Regions from separate parts of the Bacillus sp. NEAU-Y102 genome, predicted to be linked through region 1. Evidence: riboswitches for the same ligand, from Rfam matches in the RefSeq annotation. Region 1 holds a riboswitch; each other region holds the start of a gene.
What was found. A riboswitch is a leader RNA that binds a small molecule or an ion and turns the genes downstream of it on or off. The one in region 1 is predicted to bind S-adenosylmethionine.
Positions count from the first base shown of each region.

Region 2: it holds a riboswitch for S-adenosylmethionine, as region 1 does, so the genes downstream of both, ACYFX0_RS00445 (M20 family metallopeptidase) here and ACYFX0_RS07000 (Na+/H+ antiporter NhaC family protein) in region 1, are expected to answer to the same signal.
Region 3: it holds a riboswitch for S-adenosylmethionine, as region 1 does, so the genes downstream of both, ACYFX0_RS25245 (methionine ABC transporter ATP-binding protein) here and ACYFX0_RS07000 (Na+/H+ antiporter NhaC family protein) in region 1, are expected to answer to the same signal.
Region 4: it holds a riboswitch for S-adenosylmethionine, as region 1 does, so the genes downstream of both, ACYFX0_RS21850 (methionine ABC transporter ATP-binding protein) here and ACYFX0_RS07000 (Na+/H+ antiporter NhaC family protein) in region 1, are expected to answer to the same signal.

Region 1 is NZ_JBTWFK010000002.1:116,746-121,944, reverse strand. Features, by position in the region: gene ACYFX0_RS07015 (murein hydrolase activator EnvC family protein) at 26-1,300, opposite strand; gene gltP (glutamate/aspartate:proton symporter GltP) at 1,795-3,069, shown strand; gene ACYFX0_RS07005 (ribonuclease FAU-1 family protein) at 3,138-3,656, shown strand; SAM riboswitch class I at 3,777-3,882, shown strand; gene ACYFX0_RS07000 (Na+/H+ antiporter NhaC family protein) at 3,977-5,199, shown strand, end outside.
Region 2 is NZ_JBTWFK010000001.1:94,912-100,110, reverse strand. Features, by position in the region: gene ACYFX0_RS00450 (AAA domain-containing protein) at 1-1,506, shown strand, start outside; SAM riboswitch class I at 1,582-1,683, shown strand; gene ACYFX0_RS00445 (M20 family metallopeptidase) at 1,772-2,977, shown strand; gene ACYFX0_RS00440 (MDR family MFS transporter) at 3,329-4,585, shown strand; gene arsR (arsenical resistance operon transcriptional regulator ArsR) at 4,754-5,059, shown strand; gene ACYFX0_RS00430 (ArsI/CadI family heavy metal resistance metalloenzyme) at 5,120-5,199, shown strand, end outside.
Region 3 is NZ_JBTWFK010000012.1:88,006-93,204, reverse strand. Features, by position in the region: gene metQ (methionine ABC transporter substrate-binding lipoprotein MetQ) at 1-558, opposite strand, end outside; gene ACYFX0_RS25250 (methionine ABC transporter permease) at 582-1,247, opposite strand; gene ACYFX0_RS25245 (methionine ABC transporter ATP-binding protein) at 1,240-2,265, opposite strand; SAM riboswitch class I at 2,444-2,551, opposite strand; gene ACYFX0_RS25240 (hypothetical protein) at 2,677-3,021, opposite strand; gene ACYFX0_RS25235 (thioredoxin family protein) at 3,174-3,482, opposite strand; gene ACYFX0_RS25230 (toprim domain-containing protein) at 3,486-3,830, opposite strand; gene gcvH (glycine cleavage system protein GcvH) at 4,472-4,855, opposite strand; gene ACYFX0_RS25220 (arsenate reductase family protein) at 4,897-5,199, opposite strand, start outside.
Region 4 is NZ_JBTWFK010000009.1:23,425-28,623, forward strand. Features, by position in the region: gene pruA (L-glutamate gamma-semialdehyde dehydrogenase) at 1-1,358, shown strand, start outside; partial or broken gene ACYFX0_RS21845 (cysteine hydrolase family protein) at 1,609-2,174, opposite strand; SAM riboswitch class I at 2,418-2,523, shown strand; gene ACYFX0_RS21850 (methionine ABC transporter ATP-binding protein) at 2,647-3,666, shown strand; gene ACYFX0_RS21855 (methionine ABC transporter permease) at 3,656-4,321, shown strand; gene ACYFX0_RS21860 (MetQ/NlpA family ABC transporter substrate-binding protein) at 4,343-5,197, shown strand.

The DNA.
Region 1 (5,199 bases):
AAACCTCGGTAGGCACCGAGGTTTTTTATAATCCGATATAAGGAGATGGGTCAACTGCGTTTGTCTTGCCGACATTCCATTCTCCAAGATGAAGTTCGAAGTGTAAATGTTGTCCGTATGATTGGCCCGTATTCCCCATAAATCCAAGCTGATCGCCTTGTTTTACAGTTTGTCCATTCGATACGGAACGGCTATTCATATGAGCATATACTGTCGTATATGTTTTTCCGTTTATACGGTGAGATAAGTACACTACGTTTCCGTAACTAGATGATAATTCTGAGCGAATAACAACGCCATCTGCAGCAGCGATAATTGGAACCGTTCCCGAAGCAGCGATGTCAATTCCTTTATGGTTATCTAAAGAACGTACACCGAATCCGGATGTTTTTGATCCAGCTGCTGGTTTGATAAAGCCACCGATATTTGTATCATGTGGTGTTGGAGCTGCTTGATTTGCTTGAGCAGATTTAGTAGCTTGTTGTTTGCGAGCCTCTTCTGCCTGGCGAGCTTCTTCCGCTTTACGAGCTTCTTCGGCACGTTTTTCTTCTTCAATTGCTTTTTGAACAGCTTGACGTTGATTTTCTAAAATACCTTTGGATTCTTCTAATCCTTCAATCTCTGAATCTACTTTTGCTACTTTCGTATGTAGATCGTTAATAAGAGTTTGTTGCTGTTGTTGGTTATTTTGTAATTCTTGCTGTTTTTGTTCTAGTTTTTGCTCAGATTCTTTCAGTTGTTGTTCTTTTTTCTCAACAGCTTCTTTTTCTGTAGTTACAGCATTTTGATCAGATGTTTGTTTTTTTACAATATCTGTATCGTTGTTTAATATTAAACTTACGGAGTACATATTATCAACAAGATCAGCAATGTTTGTAGAGTTTGTTAATACTTCTGTAATGATATTTGTACGCGGTTTTTCTTGCATAGATTGTAATCGTTGTTTAATAACTTCCTGACGTGTATCTATGTTTGTTTGTAATTGTTCTATATGTTTCTTTTTGTCAGTAATTACTTGTTGTGTTTTGCTAATTTCTTTTTTTGTATCGTTTAATTCAGCCTCGTTTTTATTAATAGAAGTAGTTAATTCATCGATTTTCTTCTGTAATTCTTGAATTTCTTTTTCTATTTGTTCTTTCTCGACTGATTTATTTTGTAAGTCACTTTGTTTGCCTTCTAATTCAGATTGAATGTTAGTTAATTTATCTTGATTCGTTTCAGCGTATACGGGTGAAAGTAACGGGGAAGCAAAAATCGTTCCTGCTGCTAAAACACTAAACGCTGCAAATTTCTTTTTCATTGTTGTCTGACTCCTTTCCCTATGAATGTTATATATCATAAGAAGAAGGGTGTCTATCGTTGTAATCATAATGTAAAGAAAACTTTATAAAATTGCTAAGTTTTGTCGGAATTTATCATTTTTCAACTTTAATTGTCATAGTACTTACATTTTATTTATATGTGTAACAAAGGTAAATTTTTGATTTATTTGTAAAATGCAGGAGGGAAGTAAGAGTTTTTATGGGGTGAAATATTACTTAGAAAGCCAATGAAATACTAGTAAGGAATCGTTCTCATGTGAGGTTTTCTGACATGAGTTTATTTTTTGTCAAGAAAATTATTTGTGTTCGAGCAAAGTTATTTTGTTGTCAGATTTTAAATTTTGATTTATGATTTTTAACAGGGACAAAATGTAGTGAATTGTCGAATAATATGTAATACTCTTAATTTCTTAGTTTTATAGAGATAGAATGAGAGATAGAGTGACACATCGAAGAGGGGGTTACAACAAATATGAAAAGAATAGGACTTGCATGGCAAATATTAATAGGACTTGCACTTGGTATTGCAGTTGGGGCGATTTTCTTTGGCAATCCGGCTGTAGTGAGTTATTTACAACCAATTGGTGATATTTTCATCCGATTAATTAAAATGATCGTTGTACCGATTGTTGTAGCAAGTATTGTTGTTGGGGTTGCTGGTGTTGGCGATGTTAAAAAACTAGGTCGACTAGGCGGAAAAACAATTATTTACTTTGAAATTATTACAACAATTGCAATTATTGTTGGTCTATTAATAGCGAATATTTTCCAACCAGGAAAAGGCGTGAATATGGAGCAGTTAACAAAGACAGATATTTCAAAATATACACATACAACAGAGCAAGTACAAAGTCATTCATTTGCAGATACATTTGTAAATATTGTTCCAACGAACATTATGAAGTCATTAGCTGACGGAGATATGCTTGCTATTATATTCTTCTCTGTACTATTTGGTTTAGGTGTAGCAGCAATTGGTGAAAGAGGAAGACCAGTTCTTCAATTTTTCCAAGGTGTAGCTGACGCAATGTTTTATGTAACAAACCAAGTTATGAAATTTGCACCATTTGGTGTGTTTGCACTAATTGGTGTTACAGTTTCTACATTTGGTCTTGCTTCATTAATTCCATTAGGGAAATTACTAATTGTCGTATATGGAGCAATGATCTTCTTCGTCGTAGTTGTCTTAGGACTTACAGCGAAAATATTTGGAATTAACATTTTCCAATTCTTTAAGATTTTAAAAGACGAGCTGATCTTAGCGTATTCTACAGCAAGCTCAGAAACAGTTTTACCGAAAATCATGGAGAAAATGGAGAAATTCGGTTGTCCGAAAGCAATTACATCTTTCGTTATTCCGACAGGTTATTCATTTAACTTAGATGGATCAACTTTATATCAAGCAATTGCGGCGATTTTCTTGGCGCAAATGTACGGTATTGATTTATCTATTACACAACAAATTACATTATTACTTGTATTAATGGTTACATCAAAAGGTATCGCAGGTGTACCGGGCGTATCATTCGTTGTATTATTAGCGACACTTGGTACAGTAGGTATTCCACCTGAAGGTTTAGCGTTCATTGCTGGTATTGACCGTATTTTAGATATGGCTCGTACAGCAGTTAACGTTGTAGGAAACTCTTTAGCAGCTGTAGTTATGTCTAAGTGGGAAGGTCAATATGACGCTGAAAAAGGACAAGCTTATTTAAAAGAGATTTCTGAAAAGGGTCAAGCTGCTTAATTATAATATGAACAAGCTCTCACATAATATGTGGGAGCTTTTCTGTATATAGAAGAGGAGCAGACATAATGAAACGTAAATATGGTGACGGTGCTTCGTGGAAGAGACTAATAGAAAAGAGTTATACGGTTAAGCAAGTGGAAGAGGGAATGCTCGGAATACTGGATATAAAAAAAGTGAGAGAGCCTAGTTGTAAAGAATATGATGGTAAAGAAATTTGTATTGCAAGTGATGGGTATACGTGGGTTCAATATTTCATTAATGGAAAGAACTTTGCGATTACAGCTATGTTAGATGATAGGCACAATTTAGTGCAATATTATATTGATGTGACGAAAGAATATGAAATAGACGATCGTGGTTTACCGTATTTTGATGATTTATATTTAGATGTAGTATTATTACCCAGCGGTAAGGTGTATATATTAGATGAAGAAGAGCTAGAGGATGCTTATAAAAGTGGCGATGTCACGAAGGAAGAGTATGAGTTAGCTTGGTACACTACGAAATGGATATTAGCAGCAATAAAAAATAGTGAATTTTATTGGATTTCAATATTGGAAGAAGAAATCGAAAAGTTAAAATGATTGTTGTATTCAAATTTTTGTATAATTACCAAAAAAATCTATACAAAAAATAATTGACTTTTGTTTTGTAAGCGAGTAAAGTTAGGGAAGAAATTATTATTAAAAAATAAATATGAAACCTTCTTATAAAGAGAGGCGGAGGGACTGGCCCTACGATGCCTCGGCAGCGGACTCGATTTCAGAGTGCTGTGCCAAATCCAGCAAGCGTGTGCTTGAAAGATGAGAAGAGTGTTTCTTATAGATGTATAAGACCTCTTCTCATCGGAAGAGGTCTTTTGTTATTCATTAGAAAAAGGTTGAAACTAGGGAGAGATGGTACTTTGAAAGAAACGAGAGGAAATGGTTTAGCTTTATTACCACTTGGGATATTTTTGGCGCTATTTATTGGTTCTGGAATTATTACAGGTGATTTCTATAAATTGCCGATACTTGTAGCGATTTCAATTGCTGTAGGAGTTGCTTTAGTGATGAATCGTAAAGAAAGTTTTAATGTGAAAGTAGAGCGGTTCGCTAAAGGTGCAGGAAATCCAGATATTATGATTATGGTATTAATTTTTGTGCTTGCTGGTGCATTTTCTGAAACTGCTAAAGGAATGGGCGGGGTAGATTCAACTGTTAATTTAGCGTTAACTATTTTACCGCCAGGATTTATCGTAGCTGGAATCTTTGTTATTGGTGCATTTATTTCATTAGCTATGGGGACTTCAATGGGAACAATTGCAGCGTTAGCACCAATTGCTGTAGGTATTAGTGGTCAAACTGATATCTCAATTGCGCTTACGATGGCTACTGTTGTTGGCGGAGCGATGTTTGGTGATAATTTATCATTTATTTCAGATACAACAATCGCAGCTGTTCGTTCACAAGGAACAGAAATGAAAGATAAGTTTAAAACGAACTTTTTAATTGTATTACCAGCGGCTATTATTACAATTGTACTATTAGTAATAGTTACTTCAGGAAGTGATACGCAGGTTAAAGCGCATAGCTTTGATTGGATAAAGATTTTACCGTACGCAGGAGTACTTATTACAGCTCTACTTGGCTGGAATGTACTTATCGTATTAACTGGTGGAACTGTACTATCTGGTGTTATCGGTCTTATAGATGGAAGTTACACGTTAGAAAGTTTCTTTAAAAGTGTAACGACTGGAATGGGCGGTATGATGGAGTTAGTATTACTTGCTATATTAATTGGCGGTATGGTTGAATTAATCCAATATAATGGTGGTATTCAATATTTAATGAATGTATTAACACGTAATATTCGTTCGAAAAAAGGAGCGGAATTTGGTATTGCTGGTTTAGTGAGTATGACGAATATGTGTACAGCAAATAATACGATTTCGATTATTTTTACAGGCCCGCTTGCAAAAAATATTGCGGATCAATATGAAATAGATCCTCGTAAATCAGCGAGTGTATTAGATCTTTTCTCATGTTGTGTGCAAGGGTTGATCCCGTACGGTGCCCAAATGTTAACGGCAGCAGGATTTGCAGCGTTATCTCCGGTTGAATTGTTACCATATGCATTTTATCCAAT
Region 2 (5,199 bases), on a different contig from region 1:
GGAGAAGAAAGACTCTATTTAGAAGAAACACGACAAGATCTTCGTGAAAAGATTTTATCATATAAAGCGACTTCTGCTGATAAGAAGCGTATACAAGAGATTGAAAGTGATCTTCGAAAGCAAAAAGCGAAAATTAAAGAAGTAGAAAAAGAATATATTGAAAATGCGAAAGTAATTGGTGCAACTCTATCAAAATGTGCAATTGATGCGCTAATTTATGAGCGTACATTTGATTTAGTTGTCGTAGATGAAGTGAGTATGGCGTTCGTTCCGCAAATCGCATTAGCTGCTTCACTTGGAAAACGTATCGTTGTTTGTGGCGACTTTTTACAATTACCTCCAATTGCGATGGCGAACCATGAACTTGTTCGCAAATGGCTTGGGGAAGATATGTTTTACCATGCTGGGATTGTTGAGTCTGTTAATAAATCAGAAGCACATCCGAACCTATTTATGTTGCAGGAACAAAGACGTATGCATGCGGATATATCGAAGTTTACGAATTCGTTTATTTATAAAAATAGAGTATACGATCATCCGTCTGTTTCAGAGCGTAAAGAACTTGCGCAATTGCAGCCGTTCGCAAATGAAGCGAGTGTTTTATTTGATACGAGCAAAATGGGAGCTTTTTCGTTAAAAGATGCGGCTTCTGGTTCACGTTTTAACATTATGTCTGGTTTAGTAGCGATGCAAATGATGTTAATCGGATTGTTAGACGGTGTTCAGTCGATTGGTGTTGTGACACCTTACAGGGCGCAGTCACGCTTTTTATCAACGTGTATTAGAGAAATGTTGCAGAGAACGAAATATCAAAACATACCAGTTTTAGCGGCGACAGTTCATAAGTTCCAAGGTTCTGAAAGAGATATGATGATCTTTGATACGGTTGACAGTTATCCGCAAGAACGACCTGGCGTATTATTCTTTGATCACAAAAACCATCGCCTCGTCAATGTAGCAGTGACAAGAGCGAGAGGGAAGTTCATTCAATTATCAGATTGCCATTATATGCGTAAAAACCTTTCGAGAAAACAAGCGTTATCACAATTAACAGCTCATATAGAACGTCATGGAGATGTGTATGATCGCACGACATCAAGACAATTGTGGGAACGGAAAATTTCGAAACGTTTACGCTGGTTTATGGAAATGAATCTTGAAGAGCCGAAAGGGTTATTAAAAGATATTTTAGCCGCAAAACGAAAAATTATTATTTCACTTCCAAGTACAAAACAAGTGGATAAGCGAGTATGGCAAGCGTTAATGCGTACAAATGCACAGATAACAGTTTATAGTGATGGACCAGTTCCACTGAAAAATGTAAAGTTACAAAGACAAAATAAAGCATTCCCGTTTATCGTAATTGATGATGAAATCTTCTGGGCAGGCGCACCGCTTACATCTCAAATGATGTTTGAAGGTAGTACAGAATTTCCGTACGTATGTGCCAGACTGCAAGCGCCAGAAACAATTGGTGTATTAAAAGGATTTTTAGATATTCGGTAAATTCGGATAGGAATTCCTTGACTTTTATTTGGAATGAACTTAGAATGAATGTAATTTAATATAATTTTATGAAAATTCTTATCGCGAGAGGTGGAGGGACTGGCCCTATGATACCTCGGCAGCGGATTCGTTATGAATACTGTGCCAATTCCAGCAAGGTAACTTGAAAGATAAGAAAGAAGCTCATTTTGATTGTATATACAGAAGCCTCTTTCTATCTTTTAGAAAGAGGCTTTTTTACGTGAAAATAAAAGGAGGAAGAACAATGGGAGCGACAGGAGTAACGTCACAAAGAAAAACAATTGAAGAGAGTATCGAAAGAAATAAGGAAAAGTACATAGAAACAAGTCATGATATTCATGCGAATCCGGAGATTGGAAACCAAGAGTTTTACGCATCCAGAACGTTAAGCTTATTACTAGGTAGTGCAGGATTTCAGCTGCAACACAATATAGCTGGACATGAAACAGGTTTTATCGCGCGAAAAAGTTCAGGAAAACAAGGACCAGTCATTGCATTTTTAGCGGAGTATGACGCTTTACCAGGACTAGGTCATGCGTGTGGTCACAATTTAATTGGCACAATTAGCGTTGCAGCAGCAATCGCATTATCAGAAACGCTTGAAGAAATTGGCGGGGAAGTTGTCGTGTTTGGTACACCAGCAGAAGAAGGCGGGCCAAATGGTAGCGCGAAATCAAGTTATGTAAAGGCAGGTTTATTTAAAGACATTGATGCGGCGCTTATGATTCATCCGAGCGCAAAGACAGCGACAACGAGTCCTTCATTAGCAGTCGATCCACTTGATTTTCATTTTTACGGAAAAACAGCTCACGCTGCAGCCTCACCAGAAGAAGGGATTAATGCATTAGATGCGGTTATTCAGCTCTATAACAGTATTAACGCACTTCGCCAACAACTTCCGTCAGACGTGAAAATTCATGGCGTTATTACAGAAGGCGGAAAAGCACCTAACATTATTCCTGACTACGCCGCGGCAAGGTTCTTCATCCGCGCAGCAACGCGAAAAAGATGTGCAGAAGTAACAGAAAAAGTAAGAAACATTGCTGAGGGAGCAGCGTTAGCAACAGGTGCAAAAGTAAAAATTCATCAATTCCAAAATGAAATCGATGAATTACTCGTAACAAAAACATATAACGATATCGTAGCGGAAGAATTAGAACTATTAGGTGAAGAGGTAAATCGTAAAGAAAGAGTAGGGATCGGTTCAACCGACGCAGGAAACGTAAGTCAAGTCGTACCGACAATTCATCCGTACATTAAAATCGGACCAGATGACTTAATTGCACATACGAATGAATTTAGAGAAGCAGCACGTTCAGAACTTGGAGATAAAGCATTAATTACATCGGCAAAAGCATTAGCAAATACGGCGTATCGATTAATTACGGAAGAAGGGTTGTTAGAGAAGGTGAAGGAGGAGTTTAGAGAGGTGCAGAGGAATCAGGGGTAAGGCACTTTTTCGAATATAAATCTAATTCATATGCAGAAATAATAGAAAAGAACATTGAAAAAAATCAATGTTCTTTTCTATTTATGAATCATTTGTTTCTTCATTAATTTTGAGGATGAATTTCTTTATTGATATCTTGGATCTGGTCTAGTCTAGTTTAATAGTAACGGTGATCTGTGAGTTCGAATTGCATTAAAGGATAATAACTAGAGAATGTGTTGTAATTAAAATTTATATTTCTATATTAATTTGTAAAATAAATTCACTTTATGTTATTATATTTCCCTTGGACTGACAGTTTATAAAATGTATAGTGAATATTTGAAAAGTTAAAATAGGGGATGTATTACGTTGAAATGGTTATCTTGGGACAGAAATTTAAAAACTAGATTGATTGGCGAAACTATGTTCAATACATTGTTTTGGATGTATTTTCCGTTTATGGCAATATACTATAGCGATGCTTTTGGTAAAGCAATTGGCGGAATTTTAATGGCAATTATACCTCTTGTAGGCATAATAGGTAATTTGTTAGGTGGATATTTAGCTGATCGATTAGGGCGTCGACCTGTCATGCTATTAGGCACAATCATACAAGTAGCAATGTTTGCAGTTTTTGCTTTATCTCATTCACATTGGATTAATTATTTAGCCTATATCGGTATTGGAATTAGCGGGGCAATATACAGTCCAGCAAGTTCTGCAATGATAGCTGATATAGTGCCAGAAAAGGATAGAAGGGTGGTCTTTGCCACTTTTGTTACAGCAAATAATATTGGTGCTGTATTTGGACCAGTGTTAGGTTCATTTTTCTTCTTTCATTATCGAAGTGAATTGTTATGGACTTGTACAATTGTTACATTTATTTATTTTATAGCAATCTATTTCATAATTAGAGAAACGCTGCCCGAAGCTTCTAAAAATGATGGAGATAACAATCCAATATCAAAAATCTTTAAAGAACAATGGGATAATTATATGAAAATTTTTAGTGATAAAATTTTCTCTCTTTACATATTTGCGGGAGTTTTGATTATGATAGCTTTCATGCAGCTAGATCTTTATCTTGCATTATATGTAAAGGAATTTGTACCAACTCAATCTCTTTTCTCATGGAATATTGGTTCATTCTCTTTGAGTAATACTGAAATTTTCGGATGGATGATGGGGTTAAATGGCATTTTGTTTGTTTTATGTTCTTTACCTGTTGCAAAATATTTTGAGAATTGGAGCGACCGAAACGTTTTAATTGTCTCTAATATATTATTTGGAATGGGTATGTTTCTAATAGGGTTAACAACGAATATATGGCTACTATTTGGCTTTATGGCAATATTAACTATTGGGGAATTGATTCGTTCGCCAGTTGTACATAGTTTTGTCAGTAAATATGCACCTGAAAATTCTAGAGGACAGTATATGGCAGCATCTAATTTACAATTTACCATTGGGCGTTTTATTGCACCAATAATGATTGTATTTTCTACATGGCTATCTCCAATTGTTGTGTTCGGAATTATATTGCTTTGTACCCTTGTTAGTGCAGTTTTCTATGTGAAAGTATTTCGTATGATTTCAAATACAAACATGCATAATTCTACAAAATAGCCCTGTTATGCAGGGCATTTTGTAATTTAATAACTTAAAAGTTCTGTTAAGGGAAAGAAGAGAAGAATATATTAATCAAAAAAAATTGATTAATTAGTTGCATAAAGAGCTAAACTACATATATACTATAAATATCAAAAAAAATTGATGAAGGGAGAGTGAACTAAAATGGCACAAGATTTTCAGCTCTATGAGAAAAAATTTAAAGCGTTGGCGGATCAGAAACGTTTAGAAATTATGTATGAGCTTTGTCAGCGAGGTCAGACGTGTGTATGTGATTTAACTGAAGTTTTTGAAATGACGCAATCCAAGTTGTCCTATCATTTAAAAATCTTATTAGATGCAGGTTTAATTGTAAAAGACACAAAAGGTACGTGGAGTTATTATGATTTAAATGATGCGGAAGTAAATAATTTATTATCAGAAGAATTATGCTGTATCTTTAGAAAAACAGGCAAAGGTAGCTGCTGTTAAAATTTTATTCTATTAATCAAAAAAAATTGATTAACGACATATAAAGAGGAGGAATAAGGTATGAGATATGTTCACGTCGGTATAAACGTTACGAATTTAGAGAAATCTATTGAATTTTATGAAAAGGTATTTGGTGTATT
Region 3 (5,199 bases), on a different contig from region 1:
TGGCAATAAACCAGGCTCGATATCCGTTTTGAATTTTAGATTTTTCGGATTATCTGCAATATCTTTTGGAGTTGCTTTAACTGGATCTACCCCATCTTTAACTTTTAAAATACCTTCTTTTTGTAAAATTGCTAAACCACGTCCATGGTCAGCAACAGAATTACTCATAATAATTGTCGCTCCGTCCGGAAGTTCTTTTAAGCTCTTATATTTTTGAGAATATACACCAATTGGCTCTAAATGAATTTTCCCTGCTACTTCAAAGTCATACTTTTTATCTTTAATTTCTTTTTCTAAATACGGAATGTGCTGGAAGTAGTTTGCATCTAAATCCTTATCCGCTAACGATTTATTTGGCAACACGTAATCTTGGAATTTTTTCACTTCTAATTCAATTCCTTTTTTCTCAAGTAACGGTTTTGCCTTTTCTAAAATTTCAGCGTGCGGTACGTTAGAAGCACCAACAACAAGCTTCTTTTCATCTTTATCTTTCCCGCCACAAGCAGCTAAGCCAAAAATTGAAGTTGAAATAAGTGCTGTAAGTAATAATTTTTTCATTTGAAACATCCTCCCATTTTTTATTATCGTTTATCTATTCGAGTCGTTAAACTATCACCAATCCACTGAATTAAAAATACAACTAGTAATACACAAATTGTCGCAACGATTGTTACATCGTTATTTCCTCTTTGGAATCCTTCTAAGTAAGCAAGTGTTCCAAGGCCACCAGCACCAACAACTCCCGCCATTGCTGTATATCCTACTAAAGCAATTGTCGTAACCGTAATACCAGATACTAATGCTGGTAACGATTCTGGAATTAACACTTTCAAAATAATTGTGCTTGTTTTTGCTCCCATTGCTTTTGAAGCTTCAATTACACCTTTATCAATTTCGCGAAGTGCGATTTCAACCATTCTCGCGTAGAATGGTGCCGCTCCAATAATTAAAGCCGGCAGCGCTGCACTTGCTCCAAGAATTGTTCCAAGAAGAATCTTTGTGAATGGGATTAATAAAATAATTAAAATGATGAACGGTATAGAACGGAATATATTTACGAATGCTCCAATCACCGTATTAATTGATTTGTTTTCCCATAAATTATCTTTTGCTGTCATGAAGAGTAACAATCCTAAAATTAGTCCTAAAACAAATGTCGCAAGAGCTGCGATTGCCGTCATATATAACGTTTCACCCGTTGCTTCTAACATTTGATTCCAATCAACATTTGCGAGTAACTTATCCATGTGCAATCACCTCCAGCTCTACTTGATCTTGATGAATTCCTTCTATTGCTTGCTGGATCGCTGTTTCCTCACCATTTAAATGAACAACTAAACTACCGTAAGAACCGTTATTCGTTTGTGCGATATTTCCTTGCAAAATGCTAACTTCTATATCACTGCGTTGCATCAATCGTTGAAGCACTGGTCTTTCTACAGCCTCACCAATAAACTGCAAACGAATTACTTTTCCATCTGGATATTTTTCAATTAAACATTCAATCGTTTCATTTGTATCTTCAGAATCTGTTAACTGCTGTACAAATCGTTTCGTAATATCTTGCTTCGGATTACGGAATACATCAAGTACTGGACCCGTTTCTACAATCTTTCCTCTCTCCATTACCGCCACTCGATTACAAATCTTTCGAATTACGTGCATCTCATGTGTAATGAGTACAATTGTTAAACCAAGGCGCTTATTGATGTCTAATAGTAAATCCAAAATTTGATCTGTCGTTTCTGGATCAAGAGCCGACGTTGCTTCATCACATAAAAGTACTTGTGGGTTGTTAGCTAATGCTCTTGCAATCCCAACGCGTTGTTTTTGTCCCCCGCTCAGCTGAGATGGGTACGCGTCTCCTCTTCCTTCTAATCCGACAAGATGAATTAATTCATCAACACGTTTTCTTCTCTTCGTTTTATCAACACCTGCAATTTCAAGTGGAAACTCAATATTTTCACGTACAGTTCGTGACCAAAGTAAGTTGAAGTGTTGAAAAATCATTCCGATTTCTTGCCTTGCCTTACGAAGTTCACTTCCTGTAATTGTTGATATAACACGATTCGCAATTGTAATTTGGCCAGAAGTCGGTTTTTCTAACTGGTTAAACAATCTGATTAAAGAACTTTTCCCAGCGCCGCTATATCCGATAACACCAAATATTTCGCCTTTTTCTATTTTTAAATTGGCGTTATCTACAGCAGTGACATCACCGCTTTTTGCTTTATATATTTTCTTTACATTCTCTAATAGAATCATGATGTTCACCCCTTTTTTGTTTAGGTCGACTCCGCAATTTTTTATGTTTAATGCGTGTAGTCCACCGTTATCACTACTTTTATTATTTGAATGTCCTCCACATTCAAACAATAAAAAAACCTTTCTGCTTTAGAGAAGCAGAAAGGTTTATGTGCGTATATAACAACATTATCCCTCTCTCTCATCTCTCAAAGCATTTGCTTTGCAGGAATTGGCACCATTTCAACATAAGTTGACGGTTGCCGGGCTTCACAGGGCACAGTCCCTCCACCTCTCTTGATAAGAGAAATCAGATTCAATTTTCGTCTGATTTGTAATTTATGAAATTGTCTATATTTTATGAATTGAATTGTATCAATATCCAAACACCATGTCAACAGAAATTTTCGCAAAAAATGAACCTTCAGAATTTTAAGCACCTACTGACATCGGTTTACATATATGAAACATCGATTCGACTAATAGCATCGTTCGATACGTTCCCGAATATTGTACACGTCCATCGTTCATTAACATTTGCAATCGTACATTTCCATTAACCAATTGTTCTATATCCTTTTCGTCTAAGCAAATGATTTGTTCCGTTCCTCTTTCCTCATGTACCAGCTCTATATAATCTCTTGAAATTTGTAACGAACAACTTTCATCTCCCAAACGGAAATTAACAGTTTTTTCCTCTCGTCTTAAAAGCGGCTCTAAATGATATTGACCATTAGCGTAATTTACAAATGATTGAAGCAAAGAATATAATCTCACCCTAAATCACATCCTTCATATCACTTTCTATTACATACCATTCCCTCTCACTAAAGAGCAATCCTGTTATTTTCGCTCGACAAATACTGTATCCATCCTGCATCTCGACATATTTCCCAAGAAATATGTCGAGGCGGCAAAAATTTTGCCGCCTACTTTAATTCCGTATATAAATATTCAACCGAATGAAATGCGTATATCTTCTTCATCAGTGTCCCATTTTCAAAAACAAGTAAACAAGGTACACTTTCAATCCCATACTCTTTTGCTAAATGTGGAGCATAATTTAAATCTAACATCCCAATTTTCAACTCTTCAATTGTCATCTCAACGACTGTTAACATCTTTTTTGCTAATTGGCATGTTCCACACATTGGAGTATATACATATAACACTGTTTTTTCTTCGTTCTCTATTAGGGATGTAGCTTCGGCTCCTGTCCAATCAATCACTTCTATCATTCCTTACCGTAAATATTCTGTATAAACGTCAATGTCGGCTCCCCATAATACATTTGCTAAGTGTGTAGATGGCGCAGTTGCCACTTCTCGGTACGAGCGATCAATATAGATATGCTCGGCTTGCGGAAATTCTTTTCGAAATTGTTTCCTTAACTTTTCTCCAGCATCATCAGCATCTACTAGCACATACACTTCCTTATCAAAAAACTGATCAACGAGCTCATCCATTTTCGATAAACCAATTGTACCATTTGTACAAACAATTTCCACCGGTTCACGAATAATAGATTCAATCTTTCTTCTATCTGATGTACCTTCTACAATAATGACTTTTTCTACATAAATCATATGTCATCACCCGATCACCATATACTATATAACCTTGAACTTAGTATATAGTATATTCGTTATTTTCATGTTGTTTCCTGTTTATTTTTGCAAAAGAAAAGCGAAACCGACTGTTTAGCCCTGTTGGCTAAGGTTCTTCCGTACAGAAGACGCTTTTTGTCTTCTCGTGCGGAAGGTTCTTAGACATGAAGGGCTAGGAGGTGGAGCTAGACAATGAAAAGCGCAAGCGGCTCGTTCAGATTGTGAGGGGGGATGGAGCTTCTGACGTAGAGGCGCTTTTTGCCTCTCAGGAAGAAGCGAAGCCACCGAACAATCTAGCCGCTGGAGATGGACAATGAAAAGCGCAAGCGGCTCGTTCAGATTGTGAGGGGGGATGGAGCTTCTGACGTAGAGGCGCTTTTTGCCTCTCAGGAAGAAGCGAAGCCACCGAACAATCTAGCCGCTGGAGATGGACAATAAAGAAAAGCGGCATCGACTGTTTAGGCATGAAAAGCAAAAACGGCTAAACCTGCATAAAGATTAAACGAAAATTTTTTTCAAAAAACGTTCTCCTACACGATAATTAGTATATGATTCTACATTCATTATTTTACATAAAATAAAAAAGGACAGCACAAAGGCTGTCCTTTAGTCGACTATAATTAGTCTTGGTTTGTCATTTCTGCATATTTTTCTGCAGTTAATAACTTCTCAACTTGGCTTGCATCAGAAAGTTCAACTTTAACCATCCATGCACCCTCGTATGGAGATTCGTTAACAAGTTCTGGTTGGTCACTTAATTCTTCGTTTACTGCTACAACTTTACCGCTTACAGGTGCGTATAACTCAGAAACTGTTTTAACAGATTCTACGCTTCCGAATGGCTCGTCAGCTTCGATTGTTGCACCTACTTCAGGAAGTTCAACGAATACGATATCGCCTAGCTCACCTTGTGCAAAGTGAGTGATACCGATAACAACTTCATTACCTTCAGTTTTTACCCATTCGTGTTCTTCAGAGTAACGTAAATTATTTGGAATGCTCATGACTGTACCTCCAGTGAATGTATTAATTATGTAAAAATACCTTATTGGTACTTTTTCCACACACTTTCAAACTGCTCTTCGTTAAAACCAAGTGTTACATTCGTTCCATCTGTTACAATTGGACGTTTAATCAACATGCCATCAGATGCTAAAAGCTCGTACATTTCGTCTTCGCTTGCATCTTTCAACTTATCTTTCAGACCAAGTTCACGGTAACGCATTCCACTTGTATTAAAGAATTTTTTTAATGGTAATTCACTTTTTTCATGTAAATTACGTAAATCTTCTTTTGATGGTGGATTTTCAACAATATGAATCATCTCATATGCTACATCGTTTGCCTC
Region 4 (5,199 bases), on a different contig from region 1:
TTGGTCGTGTTTCAAAAGCAAGCCGTGAGTTAGCTGAAAAAGCAATGCAAGTAGCGGATGAAACATTCCAAACTTGGAGAAAATCAAAGCCAGAAATGCGTGCAGACATTTTATTCCGTGCTGCAGCAATCGTTCGTCGCAGAAAACATGAATTCTCTGCTATTCTTGTAAAAGAAGCAGGTAAGCCATGGAATGAGGCAGATGCTGATACAGCAGAAGCAATCGACTTTATGGAATATTATGGTCGTCAAATGTTAAAATTAAAAGACGGTATTCCAGTAGAAAGCCGTCCAATTGAATATAATCGTTTCTCTTACATTCCATTAGGAGTAGGTGTTATCATTTCTCCTTGGAACTTCCCATTCGCAATTATGGCAGGTATGACAACAGCTGCTTTAGTTTCTGGTAACACAGTATTACTAAAACCAGCTAGTACAACTCCTGTAGTAGCAGCGAAATTTATGGAAGTATTAGAAGAAGCTGGCTTACCAGCTGGTGTAGTAAACTTCGTTCCAGGTAATGGTTCTGAAGTTGGTGACTACTTAGTAGATCACCCTCGTACACGTTTCGTAAGCTTCACTGGATCTCGTGATGTAGGTATCCGTATCTATGAGCGTGCAGCGAAAGTAAACCCAGGACAAATTTGGTTAAAACGTGTTATCGCTGAAATGGGCGGTAAAGATACAATCGTTGTTGATAAAGAAGCAGATCTTGAATTAGCAGCTAAGTCTATCGTTGCATCAGCATTCGGATTCTCAGGACAAAAATGTTCTGCATGTTCTCGTGCAGTAATCCATGAAGATGTATACGATCACGTATTAAATCGTGCTGTTGAATTAACAAAAGAATTAACAGTTGCTAACCCAGCTGTATTAGGTACAAACATGGGTCCTGTTAATGACCAAGCTGCATTTGATAAAGTAATGAGCTATGTTGCAATTGGTAAAGAAGAAGGTAGAATCTTAGCAGGTGGCGAAGGAGACGATTCTAAAGGCTGGTTCATCCAACCAACAATCGTTGCTGACGTTGCAGAAGATGCTCGCTTAATGAAAGAAGAAATCTTCGGACCAGTAGTAGCATTCTGTAAAGCGAAAGACTTCGATCATGCACTTGCAATTGCAAACAATACGGAATACGGTTTAACAGGTGCTGTTATTACTAACAACCGTGACCATATTGAAAAAGCACGCGAAGACTTCCACGTTGGTAACTTATACTTCAACCGTGGATGTACTGGTGCAATCGTAGGTTACCAACCATTCGGTGGCTTTAACATGTCTGGTACAGACTCTAAAGCTGGTGGACCTGATTACTTAGCACTTCACATGCAAGCAAAAACTACTTCTGAAACTTTATAAGAAATAGTAGAGGAGCTCTTCACAGAATGTGAAGAGCTCCTTTTAAAATTGAAATCCTATATATTACCATCGTTCGAAGGGAATGAGCTAAAACCTATTAATAGCGTGATAAACATGTGAACAGAAATAAAATGATGAGAAAAGTTGACTTATTAGTCATATTTTTTAGTATTCATTTTGAGAATTTCCTGTATAATACAATTTGAAAGAAAATCTATGGTTCGACAAGGAACACTCCTTTCAGTTTTGCTCACTGAAAGGAGTGTTTTTTTATGTAGCTAAAAATTCTTGCGTGCTTATTACATTTGCATATACGCCATTTAAACTAGCTAAAACTGTATTGTGAATATAAACAGCTGGTATAGTAGCGTTCTTAAAAGAAAGGTCTTTTGTAGCACAAGCGTCATGTATAACGGTACATTGAAAGCCAAAATCGAATGCAGCCCTTACTGTTGCATCGATACACATATGAGTCATCATCCCGCATACAACGACATGTTCAATATTTAAACGTTTTAATTGCTCTAGAAGATTAGTTTCTCGGAAGCTATTTGGATAATGTTTGACTATAACTGTTTCTTCTCTAAGTGGACGTACGCTTTCATGAATATGTACACCTTCTGTATTAGGTAGGAAAAAAGTAGCGTCATCTTTTATAGCTACGTGTTGGATATGAAAAATAGGTTCGCTGTTTTTTCTAAAGTGTTGTAATAACTGATTAGTATATTCGCTTGCTTCTACTGGATTACGCAATTCCATCTTTCCATTTGGAAAATAATCGTTTTGAATATCGACGAGTAAAAGAGCTGTTTTCATATATTTATCTTCCTCCGAGTTTCATATTCAAATAAATTTATTCAATTTGTAGAGAGGATTCTCCTGTTTAAAAATATGAGGAAGAGGAATTTTAAATAACCTTGAAAGTTACTATTTTTCAGATGAATATTCATCTGAAAATTTTAATAAAGGAATAATTAATATTTTTCTAAAAAATGTATTGACTCTTATTATTCTGAGTTCTATAATGAGAATTAATTAAACGACAATTAAATCGATACATTCTTATCCAGAGAGGTGGAGGGACTGGCCCTACGATACCTCAGCAACGGGTTTTTTAATACCGTGCTAACTCCAGCAAGCCATATAAAGGCTTGGAAGATGAGAAGATGTGAACGAGTACATATAAGTGCTCTCCTTCTTATCTTTATGGTTGATAAGAAGGAGGGCACTTTTTATTTTACCTCGAAAGCTCTGCTTCAAGTTTTTACAGCATATAGGAGGGGGAAAAATGATTTCTTTTAACAATGTAAGTAAAGTGTATGAATCAGCTGGGCAATCTGTTCATGCGGTGGAGGATGTAACATTATCAGTTGAGAAAGGCGAAATTTTTGGCATTATCGGTTTTAGTGGAGCTGGAAAGAGTACATTATTACGCTTAGTAAATATGTTAGAGAGACCAACGGCAGGAACGATTTCAATAGATGATAAAGATATTACATCATTATCGACGAAAGAATTACGCAAACTAAGACAAAGAATCGGAATGATTTTTCAAAGCTTTAATTTATTTAATTCAAGAACAGTGTTTGGGAATATTGCTTATCCATTAAAGTTAGCGAAATTGCCAAAGAACGAGATAAAGGAACGAGTGAATGAACTGCTGAGGTTTGTAGGGTTAGAAGATAAAGCAAACTATTATCCAGAACAGCTATCAGGGGGACAAAAGCAGCGTGTTGGTATTGCTAGAGCACTTGCGACATCGCCAGATATTCTTATATGTGATGAGGCAACATCAGCCTTAGATCCAGAAACGACGACAGAAATTCTAAACTTATTAAAGAAAGTAAATCGAGAATACAATTTAACAATTCTTCTTATTACACATGAAATGCATGTTGTGAAAGAAATTTGTCACCGTGTAGCTGTAATGGAGAAGGGAAAAGTTATTGAAGAAGGAAAACTGTTTGATGTTTTCACGCAACCAAAAACAAAGACGACTCAAAACTTTGTACGTTCTGTTATTAATGATCATTTACCAGAAAGTGTTCTAGCGAAAATTCAAAATGGTGGTCAAATTTATCGTCTAACATTTACTGGTGAGGAGACAGGACAGCCGGTACTATCATATATCGCAAAAAACTATAACGTTGATGTAAATGTACTGTACGGAAATATTATTGAACTTCAAAATGTGCTATTTGGAAATCTGCTTGTAGAATTGCAAGGTGAGCAGAGGGAAATTCAAAAAGCATTACAACATCTAAGACTGCAAGTGCAGCTGAAGGAGGTAGAAGCTCATGCGAGTTGATTGGAGTATATTTTGGCCGCGCATACTAGATGCGACGGGAGATACCCTCTTAATGGTAATTGTAACACTTATATTCGCTACAATTCTGGGTATACCTCTAGGTTTACTTTTATATGTAACGAGAAAAGGAAACTTTTTAGAAAATAAATGGGTCTTTTCTATTCTTAACATCATAATTAATACAATTCGTCCGGTACCATTCATTATCTTTTTAGTAGCTTTAAGCCCACTAACAAGAAGCGTTATTGGAACGACGATTGGAACAGCAGCGGCAATTTTCCCGATGACGTTAGTCGCATCAATTGGTATTGCTAGAATGGTTGAAACAAATCTTGTTTCCGTTCCGAAAGGAGTAATTGAAGCAGCGCAAGCAATGGGCGCCTCGCCAATTAGAATCGTTTTTGAAATCCTTGTACCAGAAGCGTTAGCACCATTAATCTTAGGTGTCACGTTTATGACAGTTGGTTTAATTGAATTTTCTGCAGTTGCTGGGCTTGTCGGTGGTGGCGGTCTTGGTGACTTGGCAATGACATATGGTTATCAACGTTTTGATACATCGGTTATGTTCGTAACGGTCGTGTTACTTATCATTCTCGTACAGATAGCTCAAAATTTAGGAAACTACTTTGCGAAAGTCTTGTTACGCAGATCATAAAAAGGAAGAGAGGAAAAGAAAATGAAGAAAATTTTAGCATTTGCATTATCAGCGATTGTAGGAGTCTCAGCATTAAGCGGCTGCTCAAGTGGAGACACGGGTGCAGGAGCGAAAGAAAAAGTAGTTCGCGTCGGTGTAACTGGAACGGATGGAGACGCTTGGGAAATTTTGAAGAAAAAAGCTGAAAAAGAAGGGATTAAAGTTAAACTGATTGAGTTCTCTGATTACACAACGCCAAATAAAGCGTTAGCTGATGGAGATATTGAATTAAACTCATTCCAGCATATTGCTTTCTTAGAGCAATTTAAAAAAGAGCATAAGTTAGATATTACAGCTGTTGGTACAACGCAAATTGCACCAATGGGTTTATACTCTGAAAAATATAAGAAAGCAAATGAAATCCCAGATGGTTCAGAAATTGCAATTCCAAACGATCCAACGAACCAAGCACGTGCATTAAAACTTCTTGATGCAGCTGGATTATTAAAGCTTAAAAAAGATTTTGGCTTATTTGGAGATCCAAGCGGCATTGCTGAAAATCCGAAGAAATTAAAAATCACGCCGGTTATCGCACAGCAAACACCTCGTGTATTAAAAGATGTAGCAGCTTCAGTTATTAATAACGGTGTTGCTGGTCAAGCTGGATTAGATCCAGCGAAGGATCCTATTTTCTTAGAAGATCCAAAGAATGAAAATGCGAAGCCTTATATTAATATTTTCGCAGCTCGTACGAAAGATAAAGATGATCCAACACTGAAAAAAGTAATTGAATTATATCATTCAAAAGAAGTAACAGATGCAATTAAGAAAGAAACAAATGATGGTTCAATTTCAGTTGACCTTTCACTTGAGGAGCTTGAAAAAATCGTAAAATAATG